Regions from separate parts of the Agromyces sp. NSFZ genome, predicted to be linked through region 1. Evidence: predicted binding sites of a transcription regulator. Region 1 holds the regulator's gene; each other region holds the start of a gene.
What was found. The regulator LexA, encoded in region 1, represses DNA repair genes until DNA is damaged. The targets are predictions, from matches to a motif close to TCGAACANNTGTTCGA.
Positions count from the first base shown of each region.

Region 2: a site for LexA is predicted at 3,306-3,321, ahead of ACVFI9_RS05580 (intein-containing Rv2578c family radical SAM protein). Genes of this name have one in related genera too.
Region 3: a site for LexA is predicted at 5,646-5,661, ahead of ACVFI9_RS11675 (DUF6504 family protein). Genes of this name have one in related genera too.

Region 1 is NZ_CM149585.1:1,722,481-1,732,576, forward strand. It holds gene miaA (tRNA (adenosine(37)-N6)-dimethylallyltransferase MiaA) at 1-95, shown strand, start outside; gene dapF (diaminopimelate epimerase) at 100-981, shown strand; gene ACVFI9_RS08155 (class I SAM-dependent methyltransferase) at 994-1,605, opposite strand; gene hflX (GTPase HflX) at 1,648-3,174, shown strand; gene ACVFI9_RS08165 (methylenetetrahydrofolate reductase) at 3,396-4,382, shown strand; gene metE (5-methyltetrahydropteroyltriglutamate--homocysteine S-methyltransferase) at 4,379-6,724, shown strand; gene ACVFI9_RS08175 (alpha/beta fold hydrolase) at 6,945-7,709, shown strand; gene lexA (transcriptional repressor LexA) at 7,757-8,437, opposite strand; gene ACVFI9_RS08185 (LysM peptidoglycan-binding domain-containing protein) at 8,702-9,103, shown strand; gene ACVFI9_RS08190 (histidinol-phosphate transaminase) at 9,149-10,096, shown strand, end outside.
Region 2 is NZ_CM149585.1:1,165,737-1,175,832, forward strand. It holds gene ppsA (phosphoenolpyruvate synthase) at 1-882, shown strand, start outside; gene ACVFI9_RS05575 (ABC-F family ATP-binding cassette domain-containing protein) at 1,299-3,062, shown strand; gene ACVFI9_RS05580 (intein-containing Rv2578c family radical SAM protein) at 3,330-5,441, shown strand; gene ACVFI9_RS05585 (sensor histidine kinase) at 5,544-6,809, shown strand; gene ACVFI9_RS05590 (hypothetical protein) at 6,815-7,945, shown strand; gene ACVFI9_RS05595 (response regulator transcription factor) at 7,932-8,681, shown strand; gene ACVFI9_RS05600 (thymidine kinase) at 8,682-9,296, shown strand; gene ACVFI9_RS05605 (heparan-alpha-glucosaminide N-acetyltransferase domain-containing protein) at 9,382-10,096, shown strand, end outside.
Region 3 is NZ_CM149585.1:2,481,298-2,491,393, forward strand. It holds gene acnA (aconitate hydratase AcnA) at 1-1,584, opposite strand, end outside; gene ACVFI9_RS11645 (DUF3159 domain-containing protein) at 1,610-2,365, opposite strand; gene ACVFI9_RS11650 (DUF3710 domain-containing protein) at 2,370-2,984, opposite strand; gene dut (dUTP diphosphatase) at 2,981-3,439, opposite strand; gene ACVFI9_RS11660 (DUF3093 domain-containing protein) at 3,478-3,942, shown strand; gene ACVFI9_RS11665 (DUF4193 domain-containing protein) at 3,939-4,232, opposite strand; gene sepH (septation protein SepH) at 4,427-5,512, shown strand; gene ACVFI9_RS11675 (DUF6504 family protein) at 5,678-5,962, shown strand; gene clpX (ATP-dependent Clp protease ATP-binding subunit ClpX) at 5,963-7,240, opposite strand; gene ACVFI9_RS11685 (ATP-dependent Clp protease proteolytic subunit) at 7,381-8,049, opposite strand; gene ACVFI9_RS11690 (ATP-dependent Clp protease proteolytic subunit) at 8,070-8,654, opposite strand; gene ACVFI9_RS11695 (tetratricopeptide repeat protein) at 8,728-9,261, opposite strand; gene tig (trigger factor) at 9,422-10,096, opposite strand, start outside.

The DNA.
Region 1 (10,096 bases):
GCTGGTTCGGGCGCTACCGCGACGCGACCGAGATCGACGCCGACGATGAGGTCGCCCGAGGCGCCGAACTGGCCCGGCAGGCGGCCCTAGACTGAGTCAATGTCCTTCGATCTGCGATTCACCAAGGGGCAGGGCACCGGCAACGACTTCGTGCTCTTCAGCGACCCCGAGGGCGACACCGAGCTCACGCCGACGCAGATCGCGGCCGTCTGCGACCGTCGGTTCGGGGTGGGCGCCGACGGGATCATCCGGGCCGTGCGCTCCGCCAACCTCGACGCCGGCGCGGCCGCCCTCGCCGAGGATCCGAAGGCGACGTGGTTCATGGACTACTGGAACGCCGACGGCAGCGTCTCCGAGATGTGCGGCAACGGCATCCGCGTGTTCACGCGGTACCTCCTCGACCAGGGGCTCGCCGACCTGCACCCCGGCGAGTCCATCGCGATCGGTACGCGTGCCGGTGTCCGCGCCGTCTCGCGCAACGGCGACGGGTTCCAGGCCGACCTCGGCGTCTGGCGGCTCGCCGGCGGCGAGCCGCTCGTGCGCGCCAAGAACCTGCCCGTCGCACGCCCGGGCCTCGGCATCGACGTCGGCAACCCGCACGTCGTCGTGGCCCTCGCCGACGACGACGAGCTCGATGGACTCGACCTCGCCTACCTGCCGATCCTCGACCCCGTCCCAGAGGCCGGCGCCAACGTCGAGTTCGTCGTGCCCGCCGAGCCGCTCGTCGAGGAGGGCGTCGGTCGCATCCGCATGCGGGTGCACGAGCGCGGCTCCGGCGAGACCCTCTCGTGCGGCACGGGCGCGGTCGCCGCGGCCCTCGCCGTGCGTCACTGGGCGGGCGCCGGTGCGCCCGACGTGTGGCGCGTGCAGGTGCCGGGCGGCGTGCTCGGCGTCCGCGTCGTCGCCGAGCCCGACGGTGAGCACGTGCTGCTCTCGGGTCCGGCCGAGCTCGTCTTCGACGGGGTGCTCAGCCTCGCCTGATCGCGTCGGCGCTCAGGTGCCGGCCGCGCGACCGGCTGCCAGCACGCGGAATCCCTTGGAGTTCGCGGCGCGTTCGACGTCGAGGTGCAGCTCGTCGCCGAGCCACCGCTGCAGCGACTCGGCGCCGAGGTGCTTGGCCACCACGAGCCAGGCCACGGCGTCGTGGTCGAGGCGCGGCAGCCACTGCCCGAGCATGGCATGCAGCTCCTGCTTGCCCACGCGGATGGGCGGATTCGACCAGATCGTCGCGAATCGCACCTCCGGCGGAACATCGGAGGGCAGCACGGCGTTGACATTGGTGATGCCGAGTCGGGTGCAGTTGCGACGCACGAGGTCGAGGGCGCGTTCGTTCACATCGACGGCCCACACCGTGGCATCCGGTGCTCGCATCGCGAGGCTCAGCGCGATCGGTCCCCAGCCGGCGCCGAGGTCGAGAAGGTGTCCCGAGGCGGGCGGCTCGGGCACGGTGTCGAGGAGCAGGCGAGTGCCCTGGTCGAGATGCTCGGGGCTGAAGACGCCGGCCGCCGTGACGACCTCGACGTCGCGACCGGCGAGGCGCACGCGGATCGTGCGGGTGCCGGGATCGCTCCGAGGCGACGACGAGAAGTAGTGGTCGGAGCTCATACACGCAAGCTATCGCACACGAAGAGAAGTAGGGTTGACACGATGAACGAAGCCGAAGACCGCCCCATCGACGACGCCGTCGAGCGGGTGCTGCGCAGCGCCGACTCCAGGGCGGGCGTGGCGCGGTTCGGTGCGGCCGGTGCCGCCGCGATCCAGCACGAGGTGGATGCCGCCGACGCGCCGTCGACCGATGGCGACCAGTTCGACCGTGAAGACCGCGCCGCGCTCCGGCGGGTGAGCGGCCTGTCCACCGAGCTCGAAGACGTCACTGAGGTCGAGTACCGACAGCTCCGGCTCGAGAACGTCGTGCTCATCGGCGTGTACTCCCAGGGCTCGCAGGAGGACGCCGAGAACTCCATGCGCGAGCTCGCCGCCCTCGCCGAGACCGCCGGCGCGCGCGTGCTCGACGGTCTCCTGCAGCGGCGTCCGCACCCCGATCCCAGCACCTACCTCGGCAGCGGCAAGGCCGAGGAGCTCCGGCACGTCGTGGCGGCGCTCGGCGCCGACACCGTGATCGCCGACACCGAGCTCGCGCCGAGCCAGCGGCGTGCGCTGGAAGACGTCGTGAAGGTCAAGGTCATCGACCGCACCGCGGTCATCCTCGACATCTTCAGCCAGCACGCGAAGAGCCGGGAGGGCAAGGCGCAGGTCGAGCTCGCCCAGCTCGAGTACCTCCTCCCGCGCCTGCGCGGCTGGGGTGAGTCGATGTCACGCCAGGCCGGTGGCCAGGTGGGCGGTGCCGGCGCCGGCATGGGCTCCCGTGGCCCCGGTGAGACGAAGATCGAACTCGATCGCCGCCGCATCCACTCGCGCATGGCGAAGCTGCGCAAGCAGATCGCCGGCATGAAGCCCGCCCGCGAGGCCAAGCGCGCCAACCGGCGACGCAACGCCGTGCCCTCGGTGGCCATCGCGGGCTACACGAACGCCGGCAAGTCGAGCCTCCTCAACCGCATCACGGGAGCGGGCGTGCTCGTCGAGAACGCCCTGTTCGCGACCCTCGACGCCACCGTGCGACGCAACACGACCGAAGACGGCCGCGTCTACACCATCGCCGACACGGTCGGCTTCGTCCGGAACCTCCCGCACCAGCTCGTCGAGGCGTTCCGCTCGACGCTCGAGGAGGTGGCCGACGCCGACCTCATCGTGCACGTCGTCGACGCGGCGCATCCCGACCCGGCCAGGCAGATCGCGACCGTGCGCGACGTCATCGGCGAGGTGGGCGCACGGGACATCCCCGAGCTCGTGGTGTTCAACAAGGCCGACCTCATCACTGCCGAGGAGCGGCTCGTGCTCCAGGGCCTCGAACCCGACGCGGTGTTCGCGTCGGCGCGCACCGGGGCAGGCGTCCCCGAGGTGCTCCGGGCCATCGGGCGCATGCTGCCCGACCCGGCGGTGGAGATCGACCTGCTCGTGCCGTACGACCGGGGTGACATCGTGTCGGGCCTGCACGAGAGCGGGCGCGTGCTCTCGGTCGACTACGTCGAAGACGGCACCCGCATCCGGGCGCTCGCCTCGCCCGAGCAGGCGTCGCACCTCGCCGAGTTCACCGCAGCATCGGTGCCCGCGTAACATTCCGCGTCTCCCGGTGTCACGCGGTGTCACACGCGTGACCGGGTCATCGGCCCTCGCGTATCGTCGCACCTGATCGTGGCGAGCGGCCGGATGCCGCCCGCCTGGAGCGACCGCCGAGCCCGGCACCCGCCCGCGACACCCACCCGCCGTGACGGCTGGTCGGACGCGGCGTGTGCTGCGTCCCGACCTCCCGGTGCGGCATCCGCACCAGGAGCACCATGACCGGAATCGCGCGCGGGAGCGGCAGCGGTCGGTCGAGGCCGCCCGTCTCGTTCGAGCTGTTCCCACCCCGAACGGATGCCGCGGCGCTCGCCCTCGGCAGCACGATCGACCGGCTCGCCGACGTCGACCCGGCGTTCATGTCGGTGACGTTCGGCGCGGGCGGATCCTCGCGCGACCGATCCCTGACCGTGCTGCGGCACATGCTCGAGCACACCGACGTCGAGCCGATGGCGCACCTCACGTGCGTCGGATCGAGCCACGCCGAGGCGAACCGCCTCGTGCGCGAGTTCCTCGACGCCGGTGTCACGAGCTTCCTCGCGCTCCGCGGCGATCCGCCCGCCGGCGCCGACCCCGAGGCGGGCCTCGGCGACCTGCAGAGCGCCGCCGAGCTCGTGCAGCTCATCCACCGCGTGCAGGAGGAGCGGGAGCCGTTCGGGCAGGCGGGGATCCCAGGCATCCCGGGCGTCACCCGCATCCGTGCGCGGCCGAGACCCGAACGGGTCGCGGTGGCGGCGTTCCCCACAGGGCATCCGCGCTCACGCGACCTCGAGCAGGACATCGACACGCTGCTCGCCAAGGAGGTCGCGGGCGCCAACCTCGCGATCACCCAGCTGTTCTGGGAGGCCGACGACTACCTCGGATTCGTGGCGCGCGCCCGCGCGGGCGGCGTGACCATCCCGATCCTGCCGGGCATCATGCCGGTCACCACGCCGGCGCGCCTCACCCGGCTCGCGGAGCTCACGGGCGTGCCCGCACCCCGGTCGCTCGCCCACGCCCTCGAGCGCGCATCCGACCCCGACCGGCAGTTCGCGATCGGCGTCGAGCACGCCACGCGCCTTTCCGTCGACGTGCTCGCCGGCGGCGCCCCGGGGCTCCACCTGTACACCTTCAACCGCCATGAGGCCGTGCTCGCCGTGCTCGACCGGCTCGGCCTCCGAACGCCCGCGAACGCGGCCATCGAGAGGAACACGACACCATCATGAACGCCCCCGCATTCCCCACCGGAACCATCCTCGGCTACCCCCGCATCGGACGCCGCCGCGAGCTCAAGCACGCGGTCGAGGACTTCTGGGCGGGCCGCATCGACGCCGCCGAACTCGAGGCGCGCGCCGCCGAGCTGCGCGCCGCGACCCGCGAGCGCCTCGTCGAGCTCGGGCTCGGGCGCGACGACTCGTCGATCCCCGAGTCGTTCTCGTACTACGACCAGGTCCTCGACGCGGCACTCGCCGTGGGTGCGGTGCCCGAGCGGTTCCGCCGGCTGCAGGACGAGCACGGCGAGGTCGACCTCGCCGGCTACTTCACCATCGCGCGCGGCGAGGGCGATGACGCTCCGCTCGAGATGACGAAGTGGTTCGACACGAACTACCACTACCTCGTGCCCGAGATCGGGCCCGACACCGAGTTCTCGCTGCACGCCGAGCGGATCGTCACCCGGTTCGCCGAGGCCAGGGCGGCCGGATACCTCACCCGGCCCGTCATCGTCGGCCCCGTGACCCTCCTGCTCCTCGCCAAGCCCGCCGACGGTGCTCCCGCCGAGTTCCATCCGCTCGACCGGGTCGCGGATCTCGTGCCCGTGTATGCCGCGCTCCTCGCCGAGCTCTGTACCGCGGGGGCCGAGTGGGTGCAGCTCGACGAGCCGGCGCTCGTGAGCGAGAGCATCGACGTGCCGCGCGAACGCGTGATCGCGGCGGTCGGCGCCGCGTACGATGCGCTCGGCGCCGCCGACCGCCGACCCTCGGTGTTCGTCGCCACGCCCTACGCGGCACTCGACGTCGCGCTGCCCGCCCTCGCGGCGACACCGGTCGAGGCGATCGGTCTCGACCTCGTGCGGGGCAGCGTGCCCGAGCACCTCGACCCGGCGACCGCCGCATCCCTCGCCGCGAAGACCCTCGTCGCCGGCGTCATCGACGGGCACAACATCTGGCGCGGAGACCTCGCCGAGGCGTTCGAACGCCTCGAGGCGTTGCGACGGCTGTCGGCCGACGTCGCCGTGTCCACGTCGACGTCGCTCCTGCACGTGCCGCACGACGTGACCGAGGAGACGGCGCTCGACCCGCGGCTCGTGAGCTGGCTCGCATTCGCCGACCAGAAGGTGGCCCAGGTCGCCGCGCTCGAGCGGGGCCTCGTCGCCGGTCGCGCCACGATCCAGGAGGAGCTCGACGCGGCATCCGCCGCCCTCGCCGATCGAGACGGCGCACCCGGCGTGCGGGTGCCCGCCGTGCGCGACCGCTTCGCCGGGCTCGCCGACCACCACTTCGCGCGCGCCGCCTATGAGGAGCGCGTCGAGGCGCAGGAGTCGCTCGACCTGCCCGCGCTGCCGACCACGACGATCGGCTCGTTCCCGCAGACGGGCGACATCCGCCGAGCCCGCGCGCGCCTCCTCACGGGGGAGCTGAGCGAGCCCGAGTACCGCGCGCTCATGCACGAGGAGATCGCGCGCGTCATCCGGCTGCAGGAGGACCTCGGCCTCGACGTGCTCGTGCACGGCGAGCCCGAGCGCAACGACATGGTGCAGTACTTCGCCGAACTGCTCGACGGCTTCGCGGTGACGCAGCACGGCTGGGTGCAGTCCTACGGCTCGCGCTGCACGCGTCCGTCGATCCTGTGGGGGGATGTCTCCCGGCCCGAGCCGATGACCGTCGCGTGGTCGACGTTCGCCCAGTCGCTGACCGACAAGCCCGTGAAGGGCATGCTCACCGGGCCCGTGACGATCCTGGCGTGGTCGTTCGTGCGCGACGACCAGCCGATCGGCGATACGGCCCGGCAGGTGGCGCTCGCCCTGCGCGACGAGATCGCCGACCTCGAGGCCGCGGGCATCCGCATCGTCCAGGTCGACGAGCCGGCGCTGCGGGAGCTGCTGCCGTTGAAGCGAGCCGACCAGCCGGCCTACCTCGACTGGTCGGTCGGGTCCTTCCGCCTCGCGACGGGTGGTGCGGCGGCCGCCACGCAGGTGCACACCCACCTCTGCTACTCCGAGTTCGGGGTGGTCATCGATGCGATCCGCAACCTCGACGCCGATGTCACCTCGATCGAGGCGGCGCGCAGCCGCATGGAGGTGGTCGACGACCTCGCGACGAGCGGCTTCGACCACGGCATCGGCCCGGGTGTCTACGACATCCACTCGCCGCGCGTGCCGGGCGCCGCCGAGGTGCGGTCGCTCCTCGAACGGGCGGTGGCCGAGATCCCCGCGTCGCGGCTGTGGGTCAACCCCGACTGCGGACTGAAGACGCGCGGCTACGAGGAGACGGTGGCGTCGCTCGGGCACATCATCGAGGCCGCGCGTGCCGTGCGCGAGGCGATCCGGGTGCCGGCGACGGTCGACTAGGCCGAGGATCCGGCTGCGGCATCGCCCAATGTCGCCGTTCCCGCGTCACGTCGCCTGCGCAGCGGGCACGGGACGCGGGAACGGAAACGTGCGAGGGCCGGATGTCGCGAGCATGCGGCATCCGGCCCCGGACCTCGACGGCCGCGGCACACCGTCGCTCGGAATGCAACCCCACCGCCGCGTCAGGCGATCGCTCAGGGACGTGACGTACCGTCGGATCATGCGACTCGCGGTTCACGAATGGGGTGGCGGCACCAAGACCGCCGTCCTCATCCACGGCATCATGTCGGACTCGCGCGCCTGGCACCGGGTCACGCGCGAGCTCGAGGAGCACGGATTCCGCGTCATCGCCGTCGACCTCGCCGGCCACGGACGCAGCCCGCGGTCGAGGAACTACTCGCCCCGCGCCTGGGCCGACGACGTGGTCGAGACGCTCGCGCCCCTGCTCGACCGTCCGCCCGATGTCGTGATGGGTCACTCGCTCGGCGGCCTCGTCGCGAGCCTCGTCGCCGACCGACTCGCGCCGCGTGCGGCGATCTACATCGATCCGGCGTTCTCGTTCCCGACCGGCCTGCGCGGCTTCGCGTTCAAGCTGTTCTTCGCGATCGCCCCGCGCCCGCGGCGTTCGGCGCTCGTGCGGATGAACCCGAAGTGGAGCGCCGCCGACGTCGACATCGAAGTGGCGACGCTGCGCGACTGGGACAAGCGCACCATCCTCGGATTCGTCGACACGCGACGCCTCGTGCCGCCCGCCCGCGTCGTGGCGCCGAGCCTCGTGGTGCTCGCCGAGAAGAGCCTGCTCATCACCGAGCGGGTCGCGGCGCAACTGCGCCGCACGGGCATGACCGTCGCGACCGTTCCCGGCACGGGCCACACGGTGTTCCGCGACGACCACGCCGGGTTCATGGAAACGGTGTGCGAGTGGTTGTGCGACCACGTGCGCATCGGTGAGCGCGTGCAGGTGCCCGCCGCCGTCGCGGCGTAGCGGCCGTGCCGTAGCCGGCCGCACGCCCGGAGGCATCCTGCCGCGGATCAGACCGCGCGGAGCACCGCGACGACCTTGCCGAGCACCTCGGCCTGGTCGCCCAGGATGGGCTCGAACGCGGAGTTGCGTGGCAGCAGCCACGTGTGTCCGTCGCGCTGGCGGAACACCTTGACCGTCGCCTCGCCGTCGAGCATGGCCGCGACGATCTCGCCGTTCTCGGCGGTGGGTTGCGACCGCACGACGACCCAGTCGCCGTCGCAGATCGCCGCATCGATCATCGAGTCGCCCACCACCTTGAGGATGAACAGCTCGCCCTTGCCCACGAGCTGGCGGGGGAGGGGGAACACCTCGTCGATCTGCTGCTCGGCCGTGATGGGGATGCCTGCGGCGATGCGGCCGACGAGCGGCACCATGGCGGCGTCGCCGACCGGCGCGGGACCGGCGTCGCCCGCGGTCGCCGGTCGATCGGTGCCGGGCAGCTCGATGAGCACCTCGAGTGCGCGCGGACGGTTGGGGTCGCGGCGGAGGTAGCCGGCGAGCTCGAGCTGGTTGAGCTGGTGGGTGACGCTCGAGAGGGAGGAGAGGCCGACGGCGTCGCCGATCTCGCGCATGCTCGGCGGGTACCCGCGGGAGGCGACGGAACGCTGGATCACCTCGAGGATCGCGACCTGCTTGGCGCTCAGGCTCTTGCGTCGACGCTGCCTGCCGGCCTCGCGCACATCGTCGATGTCGGTGCTCAACGTCTCCGCCCCTCGTTGCGGTCGCACGCGACCGGATGTCGGTGGTGTCTGATCGACTGTCGTCGGACATTCGAAACTGTATCCGGCTGCGGTCGGTGCGGCAAACATTCGTTCGAGTGTGTCGCGGAATTCGCGCCGCACGAGACTGCGGGTGTCGCTTGCGGGTTCGATTGTTCGAAGATATATTCGGAACAGAGTTTCGCATCGGCCCTCCCGGCCGAGGGCCGATGCGGCTCCCACAGGAGGTGTGACATGAGCGCAGCGATCGTTTCCGGCGGGTTCGGCGCATCCGTGCGACCGCAGTCCGCCATGGTTCCGCCCGCGACGGCGACGTCCTCACCCCGTACGCGGCTTCGCCTCACACGTCGCGGCCGTGTCGTCTTCACGAGCCTCGCCGCACTCCCGCTCGTGGCCTGGGCCCTCGTCACCATCCTCGGTTCCGGGGGCGCGGCGGCCGATGCGGGCGCAGAGCTCGGCACCCGCACGTTCGAGTACGTCACGGTGCACCAGGGCGACTCGCTCTGGGCGATCGCCGAGTCCATCGCCCCGCAGGGCGACCCACGAGACGTGATCGCCGAGATCATGCGGCTCAACGGGCTCGATGTGGCCACCGTCGAGCCCGGTCAACGGCTCGCCCTCCCGGTCGTGCCCTGATCGGCGTGGCCGAGACGGCCGAGGTCGCGTGGCTAGCATGGACGGGTGACGAGCCTCGATGACCTGCCCATCCGCGACGACCTGCGTGGTCGCACTCCGTACGGCGCCCCTCAGGCGTCCGTGCCCGTCGCGCTGAACGTCAACGAGAACACGCATCCGATCCCCGAGGATGTCGCGCACGACATCGTCGCCCGCGTGGCCGCCGCGATCCTCGGCCTCAATCGCTATCCCGACCGCGAGTTCACCGCCCTCCGCGGAGCGCTCGCCGACTACCTCGGCCATGGACTCGACCCCGACCGCATCTGGGCGGCGAACGGATCGAACGAGGTGCTGCAGCACATCCTGCAGGCGTTCGGCGGCCCCGGCCGCTCGGTGCTCGGCTTCGCGCCGACCTACTCCATGTACGGCCTGCTCGCCTCGGGCACCGGCACCGGGTGGATCACCGCCGGCCGAGACGAGGACTACGAGCTCGGTCCCGAGACCGCGGTCGCCGCCGTGCGCGAGCACGATCCCGACATCGTGCTGCTGTGCGCGCCGAACAACCCCACCGGAACCCCGCTCTCCCTCGACACCATCGCCGCGGTCGCCGACGCGGCACGGGGCATCGTGGTGGTCGACGAGGCGTACATCGAGTTCGCCGACCCGGGCACGCCGAGCGCGCTCACCCTGCTCGAGGGCCGGCCGCGCCTCCTCGTCTCGCGCACGATGAGCAAGGCTTTCGCCTTCGCGGGCGCGCGGGTCGGGTACCTCGCCGCGGATCCCGCCGCGATCGACGCGCTCCGACTCGTGCGGCTGCCGTACCACCTCTCGGCGCTCACGCAGGCGGCGGCACTCGGTGCGCTCGCACACTCCGACGAGATGCTCGCGATGGTCGGCGAGATCCGCACGCAGCGCGAGCGCATCTCCGCCGAGCTCGCCCGGCTCGGGTTCCGTCCGTACCGCAGCGGCGCCAACTTCGTGCTCTTCGGGGGGGTGGACGACCCGCACGCGGTG
Region 2 (10,096 bases), 560 kb from region 1:
CCGCACAAGGGCGTCGGTCTCGCGCGCCTCGAGTTCGTCATCAACCGGCAGATCGGCATCCACCCGCGCGCGCTGCTGGAGTTCGACACGCTGCCCGGCGACCTGAAGGAGGTCGTGGCCAAGCGCATCGCCGCTTACCCGTCGCCGCGCGACTACTTCGTGAAGCGCGTGGCCGAAGGCGTCTCGATGATCGCCGCGGCCTTCGCACCAGAGCCGGTGATCGTGCGTCTCAGCGACTTCAAGTCGAACGAATACGCGAACCTCATCGGCGGCGAGCGCTACGAGCCGCACGAGGAGAACCCGATGATCGGCGACCGCGGGGCATCGCGGTACATCTCGGCGGACTTCCGCGAGTGCTTCGACATGGAGTGCGAGGCGCTGCGGTACGTCCGCGACGAGATGGGCCTCGCGAACGTGCAGATCATGGTGCCGTTCGTGCGCACCGTCGGCGAGGGCAAGGCGGTCGTCGACCTGCTCGCCGAGAACGGACTGCGCCGCGGCGAGAACGACCTCAAGGTCATCATGATGTGCGAGGTGCCGTCGAACGCGCTGCTCGCCGACGAGTTCCTCGAGCACTTCGACGGGTTCTCGATCGGGTCCAACGACATGACGCAGCTCACGCTCGGCCTCGACCGGGACTCGTCGCTCGTCGCCGACACCTTCGACGAGCGCGACCCCGCCGTGCTGAAGGTGCTCGCGATGGCGATCGAGGCCTGCCGGCGCCACGGCAAGTACGTCGGCATCTGCGGCCAGGGCCCGAGCGACCACCCCGACCTGGCCGATTGGCTCGTCGAGCAGGGCATCGAGTCGGTGTCGCTGAACCCCGACACCGTCGTCGAGACCTGGCTGCGGCTCGCGAAGCTCGCCCCCGTGCCGGCCTGAGCGCCGGCGCGCGGTTCGGCGGCGGCGGCCCGTCGTCGCGACGGCGGCTCGAGCTCGGGCCGCCGCTGCGAGCTCGGGCCGCCGGGGCATGCCGCCGCGGCATCCGCTGGCCCGTGAATGCTTGCCATCACGCGCGGAGGTCTGCTACCGTCGACCCCGCTATGAAGTGAGCACATCCCATCGTCCCGCGCCTGAGGCGCCGTTGACGTCGGGTGTGCTCGTTCCGCACTGATCGCGACAGTGTCGCGTGCACCCGCGATGTGACGGCGAATGCCCGGCGGGACCCACCATCCGCTTCCGGGTCGCCGACCGCGCCGCCATGCCGCGTGCGCGCCGTTCGGTGCATCGACCGTGCCTGCGCGCCCTCGTCGGCGACGGCCGGCGACCCGGGAGCATTCGCGAACGGACGTTCCCGCATGGCTGTACACGTTTCCCATTCCCTGCACCTCCACGCCGACGGGCTCTCGGCCGCCTACGCCGACCGCCGCATCTTCGCCGACCTCGGGTTCTCCGTCGCCCCGGGGCAGCGGGTCGGGCTCATCGGCGACAACGGCGTCGGCAAGTCGACGCTGCTCCGGCTCCTCGGGGGCACGAGCGGTGGTGCGGATGCCCCGGCTCCACCGCTCGGCGATCCCCTCGCCGAGGGGCGCATCAGCCGTCCGGTCCGCACCGGCCTGCTCGCGCAGGAACTGCCGTTCCACGCGCGTGACGCGGTCGGCGAGGTCCTCGAGGACGCGCTGGCCGAGGTCCGCGCGATCGAGTGCGAGCTCGACGCGGCATCCGCGGCCCTCGCCGTCGCCGAGAGTGATCCCGAGGTCGAGGCGTCCGAGCGGCGCTACGCCGACGCCCTCGACGCCGCCGAGCGCGCCGACGTGTGGGCGGCGGAGGCACGCCGCGACGAGCTGCTCGAGGGTCTCGGCATCGCGAGCATCGGCCTCGATCGTCGCATCGGCGAGATCTCGGGCGGGCAACGCAGTCGGTTCGCCCTTGCGGCACTGCTGCTCCGGGCACCCGATGCGCTGCTCCTCGACGAGCCCACGAATCACCTGGATGACGCTGCCGCCGCGTTCCTCGAGGAGCGCCTGCGCGCCTGGCGCGGACCCGTGCTCTTCGCGAGCCACGACCGCGAGTTCCTCGATCGCGTCGCCACGGGACTCCTCGACCTCGATCCTGCGCGTGCGGGCGCGGTCGCGCTCGTCGGGTCGGCGCGCGATGACGTGCTGGCGGCATCCGGTGGCACCGTGTTCGGCGGCGGCTTCAGCGAGTTCCTCGCCGTCAAGGCGGCCGAGCGCGAGCGCTGGCGCCGCCAGTACGACGCCGAGCAGGTGGAGCTCGCCCGGCTCCGCGAGAGCGTGGGCGGGGCGGCGCGTCGGGTCGCGCACGGCAGGGCCGCGACCGACAACGACAAGTTCCTCAAGCACTTCAAGCGCGGCAATGTCGAGCAGGCGGTGTCGCGCCGGGTGCGCAACGCCGAGCAGCGCCTCGAGACGCTCGAGCGGGAGCAGGTGGCGAAGCCGCCGGTTCCGCTCGCCTTCGCGGGCATCCCGTCGGGTTCGCACGCGCTCGAGGAGGCATCCGGACTGCTGCTGCAGGTGTCGGATGTCGCGGTCGACGGCCGCCTCGAGCTCGGCGAGCTGGCCGTGGCGCCGCTCACGCGGCTGCTCGTGACCGGTGCGAACGGTGCGGGCAAGTCGACGCTGCTCGGCGTGCTCGCCGGGACGCTCGCGGTCGACCGCGGCATGGTACACCGGCGTCGGGGCCTGCGCGTGCAGTTGCTCGAGCAGGACGTGCGGTTCGCGGAGCCGGATGCCTCGCCGCGACGCCTCTACGAGCGCGTGCTCGGTGCGCGGCGCGCCGAGCAGGTGCCGCTCTGGAGCCTCGGGCTCGTCGGCCGGCGCGATGAGAACCGGCCCGTCGGGTCGCTCTCGGTGGGGCAGCAGCGGCGGCTCGCGCTCGCGCTCGTGATCGCGAGGCCCCCGCACGTGTTCCTCCTCGACGAGCCGACGAACCACCTCTCGCTCGCGCTCGCGACCGACCTCGAGGAGGCGCTCGGCTCGTACCCGGGCGCGGTGGTCATCGCGAGCCACGACCGGTGGCTGCGGCGGCGCTGGGCGGGGGAGCGGCTCGAGCTCGAGGCGGGGCGGCGCGCGGATGCGCCGGAGCCGGCAGTGGCCGGGTGACCGGCCGCGGGGCGGCTTCGCCCTTGCGCGAGATGTCGCCGTGAGCTCTTGTGAGTTTCGCCTCATTTGAGGCGGCCTCGACACGATCGGATGAGAACACCTTCACGGTGGGTCGCTCTCCGCGGCGGCGGCGGCCGCCCGTCGCGGCGGCGGCCCGAACTCGGGCCGCCGCCGCGAGCCCGGGCCGCGACTGGCCCGGCGACCCGGGCGGGCGCCACGCCGGGGCATCCGCTTGCCCCACCTTCGAACATGTGTTCGAATGGGCAGATGCGATGGAGTGGACAGGAGCTCGGCGTCGAGGAGGTCGACGCGCTGCCCGGGCTCGCGAAGCTGAACAATCTCGTGCGCTCGGTGCAGACCCCCGACTTCGCGGGCGTCACGTTCCACGAGGTGCTCGCGAAGTCGGCGCTCAACAAGGTCCCGGGCCAGTCGATGGTGCCGTTCGGCTGGACCATCAACCCGTATCGGGGCTGCAGTCATGCATGCGTGTACTGCATAGATCCCGAAACGGTGATCACGATGGGCGACGGCCGCGAGAAGCCCCTGTGGAGGGTCGAGGTGGGCGATGAGGTGCTGGGAACCCGGGTTGAGGGGCGCTACCGTCGATACGCTCCAGCCAAGGTCCTCGCGAAGTGGACCTCCCCGAAGCGCGCGTACCGCGTCACGCTTGCCGATGGCACGACGCTCGTCGCGAGCGGCGATCATCGGTTTCTCACGGAACGTGGCTGGAAGCACGTCACCGGATCGATGTCTGGGCCTGGGCAGCGTCCGTACTTGACGACTGGGAACTCGTTGATGGGGTTCGGTCGTGGGGGAGCGGCACGCCAGATCTCCGTGCTGTCCGACGATTACGCCCTTGGCTATCTGACGGGCATGATCCGCGGCGACGGTCTCATGTTCACGCGTGAGTACGCACGGCCGCGCGGCGGCTCATATGTCCATCGCCAGTTCCGCCTCGCACTCGCGGATCTGGAGGCGCTCGCTCGTACGCGGCTCTATCTGGAGATGTTCGGGATAACGACGAACTCGTTTCAGTTCTCCCGTGCCAGCGTGAATCGACGTGCGATGCAGGGCATCAGAACCGCAACACGAGCGCATTTCGAAACGATTGCGAACCTGATCGCGTGGCCCACGCGCCAGACGGATGAGTGGGCGGCCGGTTACCTCGGAGGCATCTTCGACGCTGAGGGGTCGTGCAGTCGAGGCATCCTCCGTATCTCGAACAAGAACGAGTCGATCCTCGATGCCATCGAAGAAAGCCTCCGGCGGTTCAGACTCTCCTCCGCGCGTGAGCCCGTCCGGGCGAATGGCGTCGCCACCGTTCGCCTGACCGGTGGACTGCCGAGTCGCACCCGATTCTTCGCCCTCGCGCAGCCCGCGATCGTCAGGAAACTCGCGATCGCCGGAGCCGCAGTGAAAACGCACGCCGATCTCCGCGTCGTCGCGATCGAAGACCTCGGCGAGGTCATGGACATGATGGACATCACGACCACCACCGGGGATTTCATCGCGAACGGCGTCGTGAGCCACAACTGCTTCGCTCGCCCCACCCACACCTACCTCGACCTCGACGCCGGTGACGACTTCGACCGCCAGATCATCGTGAAGGTCAACGTGGCCGACGTGCTGCGCACCGAGCTGGCGAAGCCGGCCTGGCGGCACGAGCACGTGGCGCTCGGCACGAACACCGACCCCTACCAGCGCGCCGAGGGCCGCTACACGCTCATGCCGGGCATCATCGACGCGCTCACCGACAGCGGCACGCCGTTCAGCATCCTGACGAAGGGCACGCTGCTTCGCCGCGACCTCCCGCAGCTGGCGGATGCCGCGAAGCGGGTGCCGGTCGACCTCGCCATGTCGATCGCGGTGTACGACCACGACCTGCAGCAGTCGGTCGAGCCCGGAACGCCGAGCACGAAGGCGAGGCTCGCGACCGTGACCGCGGTGCGCGACGCCGGGCTCGACTGCGCGGTGTTCATGATGCCGATCCTCCCGTACCTCACCGACACGCGAGCGCACCTCGACGAGGCGCTTCGGCAGGCCGAGGCCGCCGGTGCGACGAGCGTGCTCTACACGGCGCTGCACCTCAAGCCCGGGGTGAAGCCGTGGTTCATGGAGTGGCTCGAACGCGAACACCCCGAACTCGTGCCCAAGTACCGGTCGATGTACTACGGCAGGAACGCCTACGCCCCCAAGGAGTACCGACGGTGGCTCGCGCAGCGGATGCATCCGCTCATCCGAGCGCACGGGCTGCAGCCGGGGCGCGAGGACCCGGTGACGGGCGGCGTCCGGTCGTCGGCGCCGTCGACGTCGTGGCGGGGCGCCTCCAATCTCCCCGACGCGCTCGGACTCCCGCCCGATCCGTCGGCGCTGTTCTGAGTCGAACCGACTCGAGACCCCCTCGACATCGCGGAACTGCGATAATCCGCTGAAGGCCGAGGGGCACCCGACCACCCCCTGCCGTGCGAGTGGAGGACCACGATGACGCTGGGGTTGCCCGGACACCTCGCGCGCGATTCGCTCAGCCGTGCGCTCGCGCACGGAGGCCACTGCGCGGCGTGGGTGTGCCTGGCGATCGCCGTCGTGGTCGGCGTCATCGGCGCAACGGTCGAAGGCAACCCCGCCGGCTGGATCACCGCAGCGCTCTCGGCGCTGCTCGCCGGCATCCTCGTGCTCGTCGCGCGGTACCCGACCGTGACGCTCACCCTCATCTACCTCGCCGCCGGAACCGGTACGGTGCTGGCCCTCACCGTGATCGTGATGGACCCCGCCTACGGCGTGAGCTCCACCGACAACGTAGTGCTCGCGCTGCCGCGGATCGCCCTGCTCCTCGTCGGCGGCGCCGGTGCCGGGTCCGTGCTCGCGATCACCTGGGGCGTGCTCGGATACGGGCTGGGCGAGGCGGCCGCCTTCCTCGGGGCCGCGCTCGTCGGCGCGGTGTGGACGCCCAACGTCGCCGCGGTGACCGCGCTCGCGATGCTCATCGTCGCCCGCGGTTTCGACGGGCTCGGCCGGCGCACCGATGCCCGGCGCGAGACCGGGCTGCACCGGGCGAGCCAGCACACCCGCGAACTCGCCATCCGACACGACTACGAACTGCGTGCGACCGCCCGACTGCACGACACGGCGCTCAGCCATCTGATCGCCATCGCCGCGGCCGGCTCGGGGCCCGTCGACGAGCGACTGCGCCTCGGCATCCGGCAGGATCTCGGGCTCATCGTGGGCCGTGACTGGGCGATCGACCACAGCGCGCCCGACCGGCCTCCGGCGAGCTCCCGGCCTCCGTCGAGCTCCGCCTCCGCCACGGCACGCCGTGACGAATCGGGCGCCGCGGGCCACGGGGCATCCGCCACCGCCGAACCGCCCACGCTCGAGGCGTCGTTCGCCGCGGCCGAGCACACCGGACTCGATGTGCAGGTGAGCGGCGACCTCGGGGTGCTCGCGCTGCTCGGGCCTCGTCGGGCCGCGGCGCTCGACGGAGCCGTCGCACAGTGCCTCGTCAACGTCGCGCGACACGCTGGCGTGGGCGAGGCCGAGGTGGCGATCGGGTTCGGCGGCGGCGAGGTGACCGTCGCGGTGATGGACAGCGGAGTCGGATTCGACGAAGACGAGGTGCCTGCCGACCGCATCGGGCTCCGCACCTCGATCCGGGCTCGCATCGAGCAGGAGGACGGCACCGTGCGCCTGTGGTCGACCAAGGGCGTCGGCACCACCGTCGTCATGACCGTGCCCGAGGGCGGCGAATGATCCGGATGCGCCTGACCCAGCAGGAGGCCGACCCGCTCGGCGGCATCACCGCCGCGCCCCTCGTCGCGATCGGGGCCGCGCTCGGGTTCGGCGTCTCGGTCGCGCTCACGTGGGCGCATCGCGAGGAGATCGTGCGCCCGCTGGGGGCCGTGATCGCCGTCGCCCTCGTCGGCGCCGCCTGCCTCGTGGCGGCGGTCTCGGTCGTGCCGTCGCGAGCGCCGTTCCGGGCCGAACGGCTGTGGCTCATCGTCGCGCTCGCCGTCGCCGCCGCCGTCGCCGAGTACATCAGCACCATCGGCGCCAACCGGTCGCTGTACGACGACTTCGGGCCACTCGTCGTCGGCATCCTGATCCTCTGTCTGGCCCCGTACTGCACCTGGTTCTCGCTCCTGCTCGCGGGCATCCTGTCGGCGGCGGTGCTTTCGCTCCTGGTCGCCGGGTCGGCATCGAGCATCGCCGTGCATGTCCCGGTCGCCTCGCTCGTCGCCCTGAACTCGGCCGCGGTGCTCGCGCTCGCCGCCGCGGCCGCGGGCTACTCGTACGCGATCGTCGACGAGACGCTCGCCTGGCAGCGGTCGGCCAACCGGGCCGCGCTGCAGCGCGACGCGGAGCTCCGCGCCGGCATCGCACGATCGGTGCAGCAGAGCCGGGTCTCGGTGCTCGGTCGCGAGGTGCTGCCGTTCCTCGCCGGGGTCATGACCGCCGACCGGATCTCGGTGGCCGATGCCGACCGCGCCCGCGACCTCGCCGAGACGCTGCGGCACGCCCTGAAAGCGGGCATCGAGTCCACCTGGCTCGACGAGCTCGCCGGAGACCTGCAGCTCGGCCGCGGCATCCCCGTCGTGGTCGACGACCCGGCGGCGGCGGCGAACGGGCTCAACGACGACCAGCGTTCGGCGCTCACCGCGCTGCTCGTGTGGCTCGCCGACGCCGATCGGTCGTCGGGGATCCGAATGGAACTCCGCGCCGATGCCGACGGCTCCGACATCGCCATCATCACCGAGCACGGTTCGTCGCCGCCGAGCCGTCGTGAGCTCGACCGCTTCACCGCGGTGGCGCGGGCGATGGCGATGAGCGCGGAGGCCACGCTGACGGGAGAGAATGTGAAGGTGGAGTTGCGTCATGTCGTCGAGTGAGTTGCCGACCACGGCCGTGACGCCGGTTCCGGATGCCCCGGCCGACCCGGATGCCCCGGCCGACCCGGTCGCGTCGCAACCCGTGCTGCGGCTCGCCCTCCTCGACGACCACCGGCTCATCGTCGACGGACTCGCCACCTGGTTCGCCGACCACGAACCCGACTTCGAGGTCGCCGTGCGCGCGACGTCGTGGATGGACCTCATCCGCGACCCCGCATTCCCCGTCGACCTCGTGCTCATGGACCTCCAGCTCGGCGACGACGTCTCGATCGAGTCCCGCATCCGTGCCTGCCGGGCGGCGGGGGCGAAGGTCATCGTCGTGACGGCGATCGACGACGAGGAGTCCCGAGCGCGGTGCCTCGCCGCGGGTGCCGCGGGTTTCGTGCCCAAGACGCTGCCGGCGGGCAGGCTCGCCGACCTGGCGCGGCGCGTGGCCCGCGGGGAGCGGCTGCGGGGACATCCGTCGTCCGCAAGCGCTCGTCGAGAGGCCGGGGCGGCGGCGCAGCCTGCGAACGAGCCGGGCTCGGCGCACCTCAGCGCCGCCGAGGAGCGCGCCCTGCGCCTGTACGCGCAGGGGTACTCGACCCTCGAGGTGGCCGAGCGCATGGACGTCGGCTACGAGACGGCGAAGACGTACCTGCGGCGGGTGCGCGAGAAGTATGCACGTGTCGGCCGGCCGGCGAGCCGGAAGGCCGACCTGATCCGCCGTGCGGCGGAGGACGGATTCCTCGAGTAGATGGCGAAGCTGTACTTCCGTTACGGGGCGATGAACTCCGGCAAGTCGACGGCGTTGCTCCAGGCGGCGTTCAATTACGAGGAACGCGGCCATCAGGTGCTGCTCGCCAAGCCGGCGGTCGACGCGAAGGGCGACCGCAGCATCGTGTCCAGGCTCGGCATGGCTCGCGACGTCGACTTCATGATCGAGCGCGACGCGAGTGCGCTCGAGCGGTTCCAGACTCATCGCTCGCGCGTCATCGAGGCGACGGGCCGCGACGTGAGCTGCCTGCTCGTCGACGAGGCGCAGTTCCTCACCGCCGACCAGGTCGACGACCTGCTGCGGATCACGCTCATGGACGACATCCCCGTGATCACCTATGGCATCCGCACCGACTTCCAGACGGTCGCGTTCCCCGGTAGCCGGCGGCTCCTCGAGGTGTCGCACAGCGTCGAGGAGTTGAAGACGATCTGCCGGTGCGGCCGTAAGGCGATCTTCAACGCGCGCCTCGTCGACGGCCGGTTCGTCTTCGACGGCGACCAGGTCGCGATCGACGGCGAGGAGGTCACCTACGAATCGCTCTGCGGCGTGTGCTACCTCGAGGAGAGCGGCGGCGTGCTGAACGGCCGCCACTGAGCGGTGCTGCCGTGCCGACGTCGGTGACGGTCGACGCCGACGGATGCCACTGACACGCGCCGCTCGAGGTGCGAGCATTGGCAGCATGACGGTCGTCGCGCAGCCGATGCCACGCCGCGTCGCCGGCGTCGACGCGGCACGCGGATGGGCGCTGATCGGCATGTTCGTGGCGCACGTCTCGCCCGCGGTCGCGAATCCCGAGGTGACCGAGTTCATCGCCCTCGCCGACGAACGGCCGCGCCTGCTCTTCGCTCTCACGGCGGGCATGGGGCTCGGCTTCATCTCGGGCGGCGTGCACCCCGTCTCCACGGGCCGTGGTGAGCTGCGACGGCAGATCGCGATCCGCGCAGTCATCCTCATCGTGCTCGGCATGTTCATCTGGTTCACGCTCGACCCGCTCGTGTTCATCATCCTCGACGTCTACGGCGTCGCGTTCCTCGTGCTGCTGCCGATGCTGTTCCTTCCGCCGCGGGTCGCGCTCGGCCTCGGCGTCGCGCTGCTCGCGGTGGCGCCCGCGCTCACGGCGATCGGCGCCCGCACCGAGTTCGTCACGGCGATGCTCGAGACCCCGTTGAAGTTCCTCGCCGACTGGGCGGTCGCGGGCGCGTACCCGGTGGCCATCTGGGTCGCCGTGATGCTCATCGGGCTGGCGCTCGCGCGAATGGACCTCGGGTCGCCGCGGGTGGTCGCGGTGATCGCGCTCGCGGGCACCGCGGCGGCATCCGTGTTCCTGCCGCTGGCCGCGCAGCTGCCCGCGCCCGAACTCGTCAGCGAGGCCGAGTGGTCGGTGCCGGTGCGCG
Region 3 (10,096 bases), 760 kb from region 1:
GGCCTTCTCGTAGTACTCGGTGACGACCTTCGAGCCCGGCGCGAGGGTGGTCTTCACCCACGGCTTGGCCTTCAGGCCCTTCTTCACGGCATTGCGTGCGAGCAGGCCCGCGGCCAGCATGACCGACGGGTTCGACGTGTTGGTGCACGACGTGATGGCGGCGATGGTGACGGCGCCGTGGTCGAGCGTGTAGCTCACCCCGTCGGACGTCTGCACCGGGGTCGGCTTCGAGGCCGTCTTCGGCGCGTGCGAGTGGTGCGTGTGCACGTGGTGGTTGTGCTCGTCTTCGGGCGTGTTGCTCGGCGGGTCGGAGGCCGGGAACGACTCGGACACCTCGAGATCGACGAGGTCGTGCTCGACGTCGGCGTAGTTCGTGAGGTCCTGCTCGAACTGCTGCTTCGCCTCGGTGAGCACGATGCGGTCCTGTGGGCGCTTCGGGCCGGCGATCGACGGCACGACGGTCGAGAGGTCGAGCTCGAGGTACTCCGAGAAGACCGGCTCGTTGTCGGCGTCGTGCCAGAGCTTCTGCGCCTTCGCGTATGCCTCGACGAGCGCGATCTGCTCGTCGGCGCGGCCCGTGAGGCGGAGGTAGTCGAGGGTCACCTCGTCGATCGGGAAGATCGCTGCGGTGGAGCCGAACTCGGGGCTCATGTTGCCGATCGTGGCGCGGTTGGCGAGCGGCACCGAAGCGACGCCCGAGCCGTAGAACTCGACGAACTTGCCGACCACGCCGTGCTTGCGGAGCATGTCGGTGATCGTGAGCACGACGTCGGTCGCGGTGACGCCCATGGGGATCTCGCCCGAGAGCTTGAACCCGACGACCTTGGGGATGAGCATCGAGACGGGCTGACCGAGCATGGCCGCCTCGGCCTCGATGCCGCCGACGCCCCAGCCGAGCACGCCGAGGCCGTTCACCATGGTGGTGTGCGAGTCGGTGCCGACGCAGGTGTCGGGGTAGGCCTGCAGCACGCCGTTCACCTCACGGGTGAACGCGACGCGCGCGAGGTACTCGATGTTGACCTGGTGCACGATGCCGGTGCCGGGCGGCACGACCTTGAAGTCGTCGAACGCGGTCTGGCCCCAGCGCAGGAACTGGTAGCGCTCGCCGTTGCGCTCGTACTCGATCTCGACGTTGCGCTCGAACGCGTCGGGGCGACCGAAGAGGTCGGCGATCACGGAGTGGTCGATGACCATCTCGGCCGGGGCGAGCGGGTTGATCTTGTTGGGGTCTCCGCCGAGCGCGGACACGGCCTCGCGCATCGTGGCGAGGTCGACGATGCAGGGCACGCCGGTGAAGTCCTGCATGACCACGCGGGCCGGCGTGAACTGGATCTCGGTGTCGGGCTCGGCGGTGGGGACCCATGATCCGAGCGCCTCGATCTGCTCCTTGGTGACATTGGCGCCGTCTTCGGTGCGCAGCAGGTTCTCGAGGAGCACCTTCAGGCTGAACGGCAGCTTCTCGTGCCCCGGCACCGTATCGAGTCGGAAGATCTCATAGGACTTGTCACCGACGTGGAGCGTGTCCTTCGCCCCGAAACTGTTCACTGCAGACACGATGTCCTCTCCTTCGCGGATTCCGCGCATTTATCTTGACGTCGAGATAACAGTATCACTCGTGAGAGCGAGGTGATGACGGGTACACCGCCCGCACGACGAGCCACGTGAACACCAGCACGAGGGCGTACAACGGCACGCCCATGAGCAGGCGCGTGGCACCGAGGGCCTCGACGTTGCCGGCGAAGTAGAACGGCAGCTGCACCAGCAACCGGGCGGCGAACAGCCCCAGCCAGACGAGCGTGAGGAATTGCATGGTGCGCAGCTTCCGCCTGTCGGCACGCCACGCGGTGCCGTCGCCGACCAGGAAGCCCACGATGAGCCCGATGAGCGGCCAGCCCACGAGGAGCGACACGAGCAGCGCCACGCCGTAGGCCGCGTTCGTGTAGAAACCGAGCACGTAGTTGTCCTCGGCCCGGCCGGTCCACAGGGCGAGGGCCGCGGATGCCCCGACGCCGATGAGGCCCGCGATGGCCTGCGTCGGCCCGCTCCGCCGCACGAGCCGCACGACCGTGAAGATCACGGCGAGGCCGAGCGACGCCGAGAGGGCGGGCACGAGCTCCTTCGTGAACGTGTAGACCACGAGGAACACGAGCCCGGGCAGGATCGCCTCGGCGAGCCCGCGCACTCCCCCGAGCGCGCCGAGCAGGTCCCGTGCGGTCAGCGACTCCTCGCGGGCGATGCCGCCGAGTCCCGAGCGCTCCGCCGCGGCCGCGAGTTGGCGGCCGAACTCGTTCGTGCCGTCCTGCTCGGGACTCGGGGCATCCGCTCGATCGTCATCGGGCCGGTGTTCGGCGTCGGAACCGGACATCGCGCTACGCCGGGGTCGCGCCGGCGGCGGGCATGCGCAGCGGGATCAGGTCCCGCGGAGGCATGGGCGTGGAGCCGCGCACCACGACGATGGAACGGAACAGGTCTTCGACCTGCGCCGCTGCCGTGGGATCGACCGCCGCCTCGCCGGCGATGACGCCGCGGAGGAACCAGCGCGGTCCGTCGACGCCGATGAAGCGCGCGAGGCGCATGTGCCCCGCCTGGCCCTCGCCGGCGGTGACGGGGATCTGGGCCAGCAGCTCGGGTCCGAAGGTGCCCTCGCGCACGGTCGTCGTGCCGCCCTGACGTGCGATCTGGTCGGCGATCTGCGCCCGGATCTCGTGCCACAGCCCGCTCGAGCGCGGCGCCGCGAACGGCTGCACCTGCAGGGTCGAATTGGCGTAGTCGAGCCCGATGGCCACGACCCGCTTCGTGCCCTCCTCGACCTCGAGGCGGAGGTGCAGGCCCTCACGAGGCAGCACCTTGACCCCGCCCAGGTCGACGTAGGGGCGCACCGGGTTGGCCTCGGACTCGTCGAACGGACCCGCGACCGCACGGTCGTCGGGTGCCGACTTGGGCTGGTCGACGGGGACCTCGTCGACGTTCTCGATGTCGCTCACGCGTTCACTCCTGATCTGTGCTCCCCGAATCCCGTCGAACCGAACCCGCCCTCGCCGCGCATGCTGCCGGGAAGGCGCTCCACCTCGACGAACCGGGCGCGGCTCACGGGCATCACGACGAGCTGGGCGATGCGGTCGCCGGCCTCGATCGTGTACGACTCGGTGGCGTCGGTGTTGAGCAGTGCCACCTTGATCTCGCCCCGATAGCCGGCGTCGACGGTGCCGGGCGCGTTCACGATGGTGATGCCGTGCTTGAAGGCGAGGCCCGAACGCGGCACCACGAACGCGACGTACCCGTCTGGCAGCGCGATCGCGACGCCGGTGCCCACGGTCGCCCGCGCTCCGGGCGCGAGTTCCACGGACTCTGCCGCGTGGAGATCGGCTCCGGCATCGCCCGGGTGGGCGTAGGTGGGGAGGCGGTCGGCCGTGATCAGCACATCGACGGATTCGGTCACTGTTCGAGGGTAGTGCAGAAGTCTGATCGAATAGAGCCATGCCCGACTACCGCGAGAAACTGTGGCCGACGCCCTGGATCTACATCGCGACCCTGCTGCTCGTGCCCGCGAGCATCCTGGTGCTCGCCCCCGTCTCGATGCCCGCCGGCATCGTCACGGGCATCATCCTCTACCTCGCGGTCGTGGGAGCGCTCACGTTGACCTCGCCCGTCATCGAGGTGAGCGACGGGATGCTCCGAGCCGGCCGTGCCGAGATCCCCCTCGCCCAGACGGGCGAGGCGACCCCCGCCCTCGATGCGCAGGCGCGCGTGGAGCGGGGCACCGGACTCGACGCGCGCGCGTTCCTCGTCATCCGCGGATGGGTGCAGCCCGTGGTGAAGGTCCCGATCACCGATCCGGGCGATCCCACGCCGTACTGGCTGCTGTCGACCCGGCATCCGAAAGAACTGGCCGCCGCGATCAACGGATCACGACGGCCGGGTGGAGCGGAGCGCGACGTCTAGGACGCGCACTCCAGGCAGATCGGCCCGAGCTTGGTCTCGTGGTCGATCTGCGAGCGGTGCTTCACGAGGAAGCAGTTCACGCAGGTGAACTCGTCAGCCTGGGGCGGGAGCACGACGACGTCGAGCTCGACGTCGGAGAGATCGGCACCGGGCAGGTCGAAGCCTCCAGGGTTGTCGGCGTCATCGACATCCACCACTCCCGACATCTTGTCGGGGACGCGCTCCTTGAGGGCCTCGATCGACTCGGAGTCGTCCTCGGTCTTCCGCGGTGCGTCGTAATCCGTTGCCATTCCCATCCATTTCCTCGGTGCCGATGATTCGGCGGGCATAGTCTGCATCAATTCGGGTGCGTAAGCAAACCACTCGCGCCGCCCTGCAACCTGCTACGTGCTCAACTTCCGCCGCGCCCGCGCTATTCCCGGCGACGCCTTCTGCGACGTGGCATCCTTGGGCGGAGACGATGGCACGGAAGGGCTTTGTCGCGATGCAGGAACTCAAGGTAATCGGAGTCGAGAACGGCGCGCTGCTCGCCGCTTCCGACGATGGAGCACGCTTCCGGATCGAGATCGACGAGGTGCTGCAGTCCCGGATCCGGCAGGCGCAGCCCGAGACCCACACCGGGCCCAAACCCTCGCCCCGCGAGGTGCAGTCGCTCATCCGCTCCGGCCTCTCGGCCGAGGACGTCGCACAGGTCACCGGGGCGTCGATCGACTACATCCGCCGCTTCGAGGGGCCCGTGCTGGCCGAGCGCGAGCACGTCGTCACGTCCGCACTCGCCGTGCCCGTGCACGTCACGGCCGACGTCGACCCGGGTGACGACCCGCCGACGTTCGGCAGCGTCATCCGCGACCGGCTCGCGAAGCTCGGGGTGCACGGCGAGCGGTGGGCGAGCTGGAAGGACGAGGAACGGGGCTGGATCGTCAAGCTCGAGTTCACGGCCGACAGCATCGACCATGACGCCCGCTGGGGATTCGAGCCGCGCACGCAGGCGCTGCATCCGCTCAACTCCGAGGCCACGACGCTTTCGCAGCAGGGCGAGCTGAAAGGCGGCCTGATCCCACGGCTCCGCGCGGTGGCACCCGACGCCGAGGAGCCGAGCCGCTTCGACAGTGGCGCGTTCACTTTCGAGGAGAGCGAGCACGGCGAGTTCGACACCGCGCCGCACCTCGAGCCGCTGCCCTACGCCCGCTCGACGCCGCCGGTGTCGAGCCCTGCCGCCGCGCGCGCGGCCATCAAGCGGGCGGATGAACCGAAGCCGACGCTCGGCGAGACGGCCGACCTGCTCGAGGCCCTGCGCCGCCGGCGCGGTGAACGCGAGGCGGCGGGCGGAGCCGACCACGAGCAGCAGCAGCCCGTGCTGCCCACTCCCGCCCCGGTCGCCGAGACGCCGCCGGCCCCCGCGTCGAAGTCACCCGCCGACGACAAGCCCGGCACCGCGGCTCGTGCGCTCTGGGGTGGCAAGCCGTCGGCGGGCGCGCCCGCCGGCCGCACGTCGAAGAAAGGCCGCGCGTCGATGCCGAGCTGGGACGAGATCGTCTTCGGCGCGCGCAGCGACGACGACCTGGCCTGACGCCGGAGCCCGCGGCATCCGCTCGCCTCCGCCGTCACGTTCTGCGGAGATACGGTCCGGCACGCCGGCGATCCCTCGTGAGGCGCGGTGCGGCGGATCGAATCTCCGCCGTCGTGAGCGCGAGTGCTAACATTCGAACATACGTTCGAAGCTCTGGAGGTCGGCATGCCGCGCGTGCAGGAGGTCGTCGAGGTCCTGACGAGTGACGTGGGCGAACCCGAGCGGCTGGTCTGGCGGGCACGCCGCTTCCGGGTGACCGACATGCCGACGGCGCTCGTGGGACCGTGCGACTGGTGGGGTCCGTTCTCGGGCCACGAGGTCTCCCCCGGTCGGGTGCCGCTGTCGATCTCGGGCTGGCGTTTCCAGGCGAGCGCCGACGACGGCGAGACGCACGTGTTCGACGTCGAGCACGACGGCGCGCACTGGCGGCTGGTGCGCGTCTACGACTGACTACGCGCTCTTCTCGGCGCGACGCGGCTTGTGCGGCACGATCGTTGGTGCCGCGTTGTCGAGCACCGCGGCCTTCGTGACGACGACGCGGGCGACCCCGGTCGAGGACGGCACCTCGAACATGATCGGTCCGAGCACCTCCTCCATGATCGCGCGCAGCCCCCGGGCTCCCGTCTGACGCAGCACCGCGAGGTCGGCGATCGCCTCGAGCGCGGCCTGCTCGAAGTCGAGCTCCACGCCGTCGAGCTGGAACATGCGCTGATACTGGCGCACGAGCGCGTTGCGCGGCACCGTGAGGATCTCCATGAGCGCGTCACGGTCGAGCGGCATGACGGTGGCGACGACGGGCAACCGGCCGATGAACTCGGGGATGAGGCCGTACTTGTGGAGGTCTTCCGGCAGCACCTCGCTGAAGATGTCGGCCTCGTCCTCCTTGCTGTGCAGGGGGGCGCCGAACCCGATGCCGCGCTTGCCGGCGCGCGACGAGATGATGTCTTCGAGGCCCGCGAACGCGCCCGCCACGATGAACAGCACGTTCGTCGTGTCGATCTGGATGAACTCCTGGTGCGGATGCTTGCGTCCGCCCTGCGGGGGCACGGATGCCACGGTGCCCTCGAGGATCTTCAGGAGCGCCTGCTGCACGCCCTCACCCGAGACATCCCTGGTGATCGACGGGTTCTCGGCCTTGCGGGCGATCTTGTCGATCTCGTCGATGTAGATGATGCCGGTCTCGGCTCGCTTGACGTCGTAGTCGGCGGCCTGGATGAGCTTGAGGAGGATGTTCTCGACGTCTTCTCCGACGTAGCCCGCCTCGGTGAGGGCAGTGGCATCGGCGACCGCGAACGGCACGTTGAGCTGCTTGGCGAGGGTCTGCGCGAGGTAGGTCTTGCCGCAGCCGGTCGGCCCGATGAGCAGGATGTTCGATTTCGCGATCTCGACGTCGTCGTGCGCGCGGTCGGCCGCGGTGAGGGTCGTGCGGGCCCGCACTCGCTTGTAGTGGTTGTAGACGGCGACCGCCAGGGCCTTCTTCGCGGCCTCCTGGCCGATGACGTACTCCTCGAGGAACGCGAAGATCTCTTTGGGCTTCGGCAGCTCGAACTCGCCCGCCTCGGTTTCGCCCGCCTCGGCGAGTCGCTCCTCGATGATCTCGTTGCAGAGCTCGACGCACTCGTCGCAGATGTAGACGCCGGGTCCGGCGATGAGCTGCTGGACCTGCTTCTGGCTCTTCCCGCAGAAGGAGCACTTGAGCAGGTCGGCGCTCTCCCCGATGCGTGCCATCGAACCCTCCCTGTCGAGTCTGTTTCGAGCCTAGCCCGAGACGGGGGCGTCGGGGCCGAACCGCCACGGATTGGCGGAAACGAGACGAACGAGGGGCGGATGCGACATCCGCACCCGCCCCTGATCGCGTGTTGCCGGAACTAGCGCGCGAGCGCCGGCAGGCTCTTGCGCGACGAGAGCACCTGGTCGATGAGGCCGTACTCGAGCGCCTCCTCGGCCGAGAGGATCTTGTCGCGGTCGATGTCGTTGTTGACCTGCTCGGCGGTGCGGTTCGAGTGGCGCGACAGCGTCTCCTCGAGCCAGGTGCGCATGCGCATGATCTCGGCCGCCTGGATCTCGATGTCGGAGGCCTGGCCGTGGCCCGCCTCGCCCATCGCCGGCTGGTGGATCAGCACGCGCGCGTTCGGCAGCGCGAGACGCTTGCCGGGCGTGCCCGCCGCCGCGATGACGGCGGCCGCCGAGGCGGCCTGGCCGAGCACGACCGTCTGGATCTCGGGGCGGATGTACTGCATCGTGTCGTAGATGGCGGTCATGGCCGTGAAGGAGCCGCCGGGCGAATTGATGTAGAGGATGATGTCGCGATCGGGGTCCATCGACTCGAGCACGAGCAGCTGGGCCATGATGTCGTCGGCCGACGCGTCGTCGACCTGCACGCCGAGGAAGATGATGCGGTCCTCGAAGAGCTTGGCGTACGGGTCCTGGCGCTTGTAGCCGTAGGCCGTGCGCTCCTCGAAGCTCGGCAGGATGTACCGCGAGCCGGGGGCCTGGATGCCGCTGAAGGCGGTGCCGCCCATTGCAGGGATGTTCATTCGCTCGTTCTCTCTCTTCCTCACGCCTGGGTTCCGCCGCCGCCCGACACGTCGAGTGCGGACTCGCGGATGTGGTCGACGAAGCCGTACTCGAGGGCCTCCTGCGCGTTGAACCAGCGGTCGCGGTCGCCGTCGGCGTTGATCTGCTCGACGGTCTTGCCGGTCTGCGCCGCGGTGATCTCGGCGAGCCGCTTCTTCATGTCGAGGATGAGCTGCGCCTGGGTCTGGATGTCGCTCGCCGTGCCGCCGAAGCCGCCGTGCGGCTGGTGCAGCAGCACGCGGGCGTTGGGGGTGATGTACCGCTTGCCCTTCGTGCCCGCGGTGAGGAGGAGCTGGCCCATGGACGCCGCCATGCCGATGCCGACCGTGACGATGTCGTTCGGCACGAACTGCATGGTGTCGTAGATCGCCATGCCCGCCGTGATCGACCCGCCCGGCGAGTTCACGTAGAGGTAGATGTCCTTCTTGGGGTCCTCGGCGGCGAGGAGCAGCAGCTTCGCCGCGATCTCGTTGGCGTTCTCGTCACGAACCTCGGAACCCAGCCAGATGATGCGGTCCTTCAGCAGTCGATCGAAAACACCGGGGCTGGGTGTCACTTCGGCCATGTGTCGCTCCGTTTCGGTTGTCGCGTTCACTCGAATCTATCCGGTGCAACACGCGCCGACGGGGCTGTTCGCCCTAGGCGGATGCCGCGTCCCGACCGCCCTCGTGGGCGGGGTCGTCATCGACCAGAGCGGCCGCGTAGGCCGTCATCGAGCGCGTGTACCGGCGCAGGTGAGGCGCGAGCGCCGTCAGCGCGACGGATGCCCCGCGCGTGGCGTCGCCCGCGCTCACGAGCGCGAGCGCGAGGAACGCCGCGACCTCGTCGCGGTACGGAGCATCGGGGTGGTCGCGGTGCTCGGCCTCGATGAGCGCCAGCGCCTCGCCCACGTCGCCGAGGTTGCGGATGCTGCTGGCGAGCTGCACGACCGCCTGCGGGCGGTGCTCGGCGTCGAGGCCGAGCTCGAGGGCACGCCGGTACAACGGCACGGCCTCGTCGGGGCGGCCGGCGGAGTCGCGCGCCCCCGCGCGTTCGAACACGGCGCGGGCGTCATCGTCGCCCCGCTCGGCGGCGATGGCGTCGATCCTCGCGATCACCTCGTCGTCGACGGGCGATCCCGCCGCGAGGCTCCATGCCGCGGCGATGCGCCGCTCCCACTCGTCGGTCTGCATGCTGCTTCCTCTCTCCGCGACGACCTGTCGCCGGACCACGTCGTCTTCACAAGGTCGTCAGCCGCCGAATGGTCGTGGGGGCGACGGCCGGGTGTGCGAAGAGGCCGGGCGGAATCCGCCCGGCCCCTTGGGCATGTCGCGCGAACGCGACACGTGAGTGCTACTCGGCGTCGGCCTTCTTGGCCGCGCGCTTGCGGGCCGGCTTCTTCTCCTCGGCGGCGGCCTCGGCAGGCTCCTCGGCGGGCGCCTCGGCTGCGGCGTCGGCCTTCTTCGTCGCGCGCTTGCGGGCCGGCTTCTTCTCCTCGGCGGGCTCGGGCTCGGCGGCCGTCTCGGCGCCGGCGTCGGCCTGCTCGGCCTCGCCCTCCGCCTCGTCGGACACGGCCGTGAACTCGGAGAGGTCGACGGCGTTGCCCGAGGCATCCGTCACCTTGGTCTTGCCGAGCGCGAGCGCGAGCGCCTTGTTGCGCGCGACCTCGCCCACCATGGCGGGGATCTGGCCGTTCTGGCTGAGCACCTGCACGAACTCGTTCGGGTCCATGCCGTACTGCGCGGCGCCCTGCACGAGGTACTGGGTGAGCTCCTCCTGGCTGACCTGCACCTTCTCGGCCTCGGCGATCTTGTCGAGGACGATCTGCGTCTTGAACGCCTTCGTGCTCGACTCGGTGACCTCGGCGCGGTGCTCGTCGTCTTCGAGACGGCCTTCGGACTCGAGGTGGCGGTGCACCTCGTCTTCGATGACGCTGTCGGCGACGGGCACGTCGACGAGCTCGAGGAGCTTGTCGACGAGGAGGTCGCGGGCCTGCGTGCCCTGACCGAACGACTTGTTGCGCGAGAC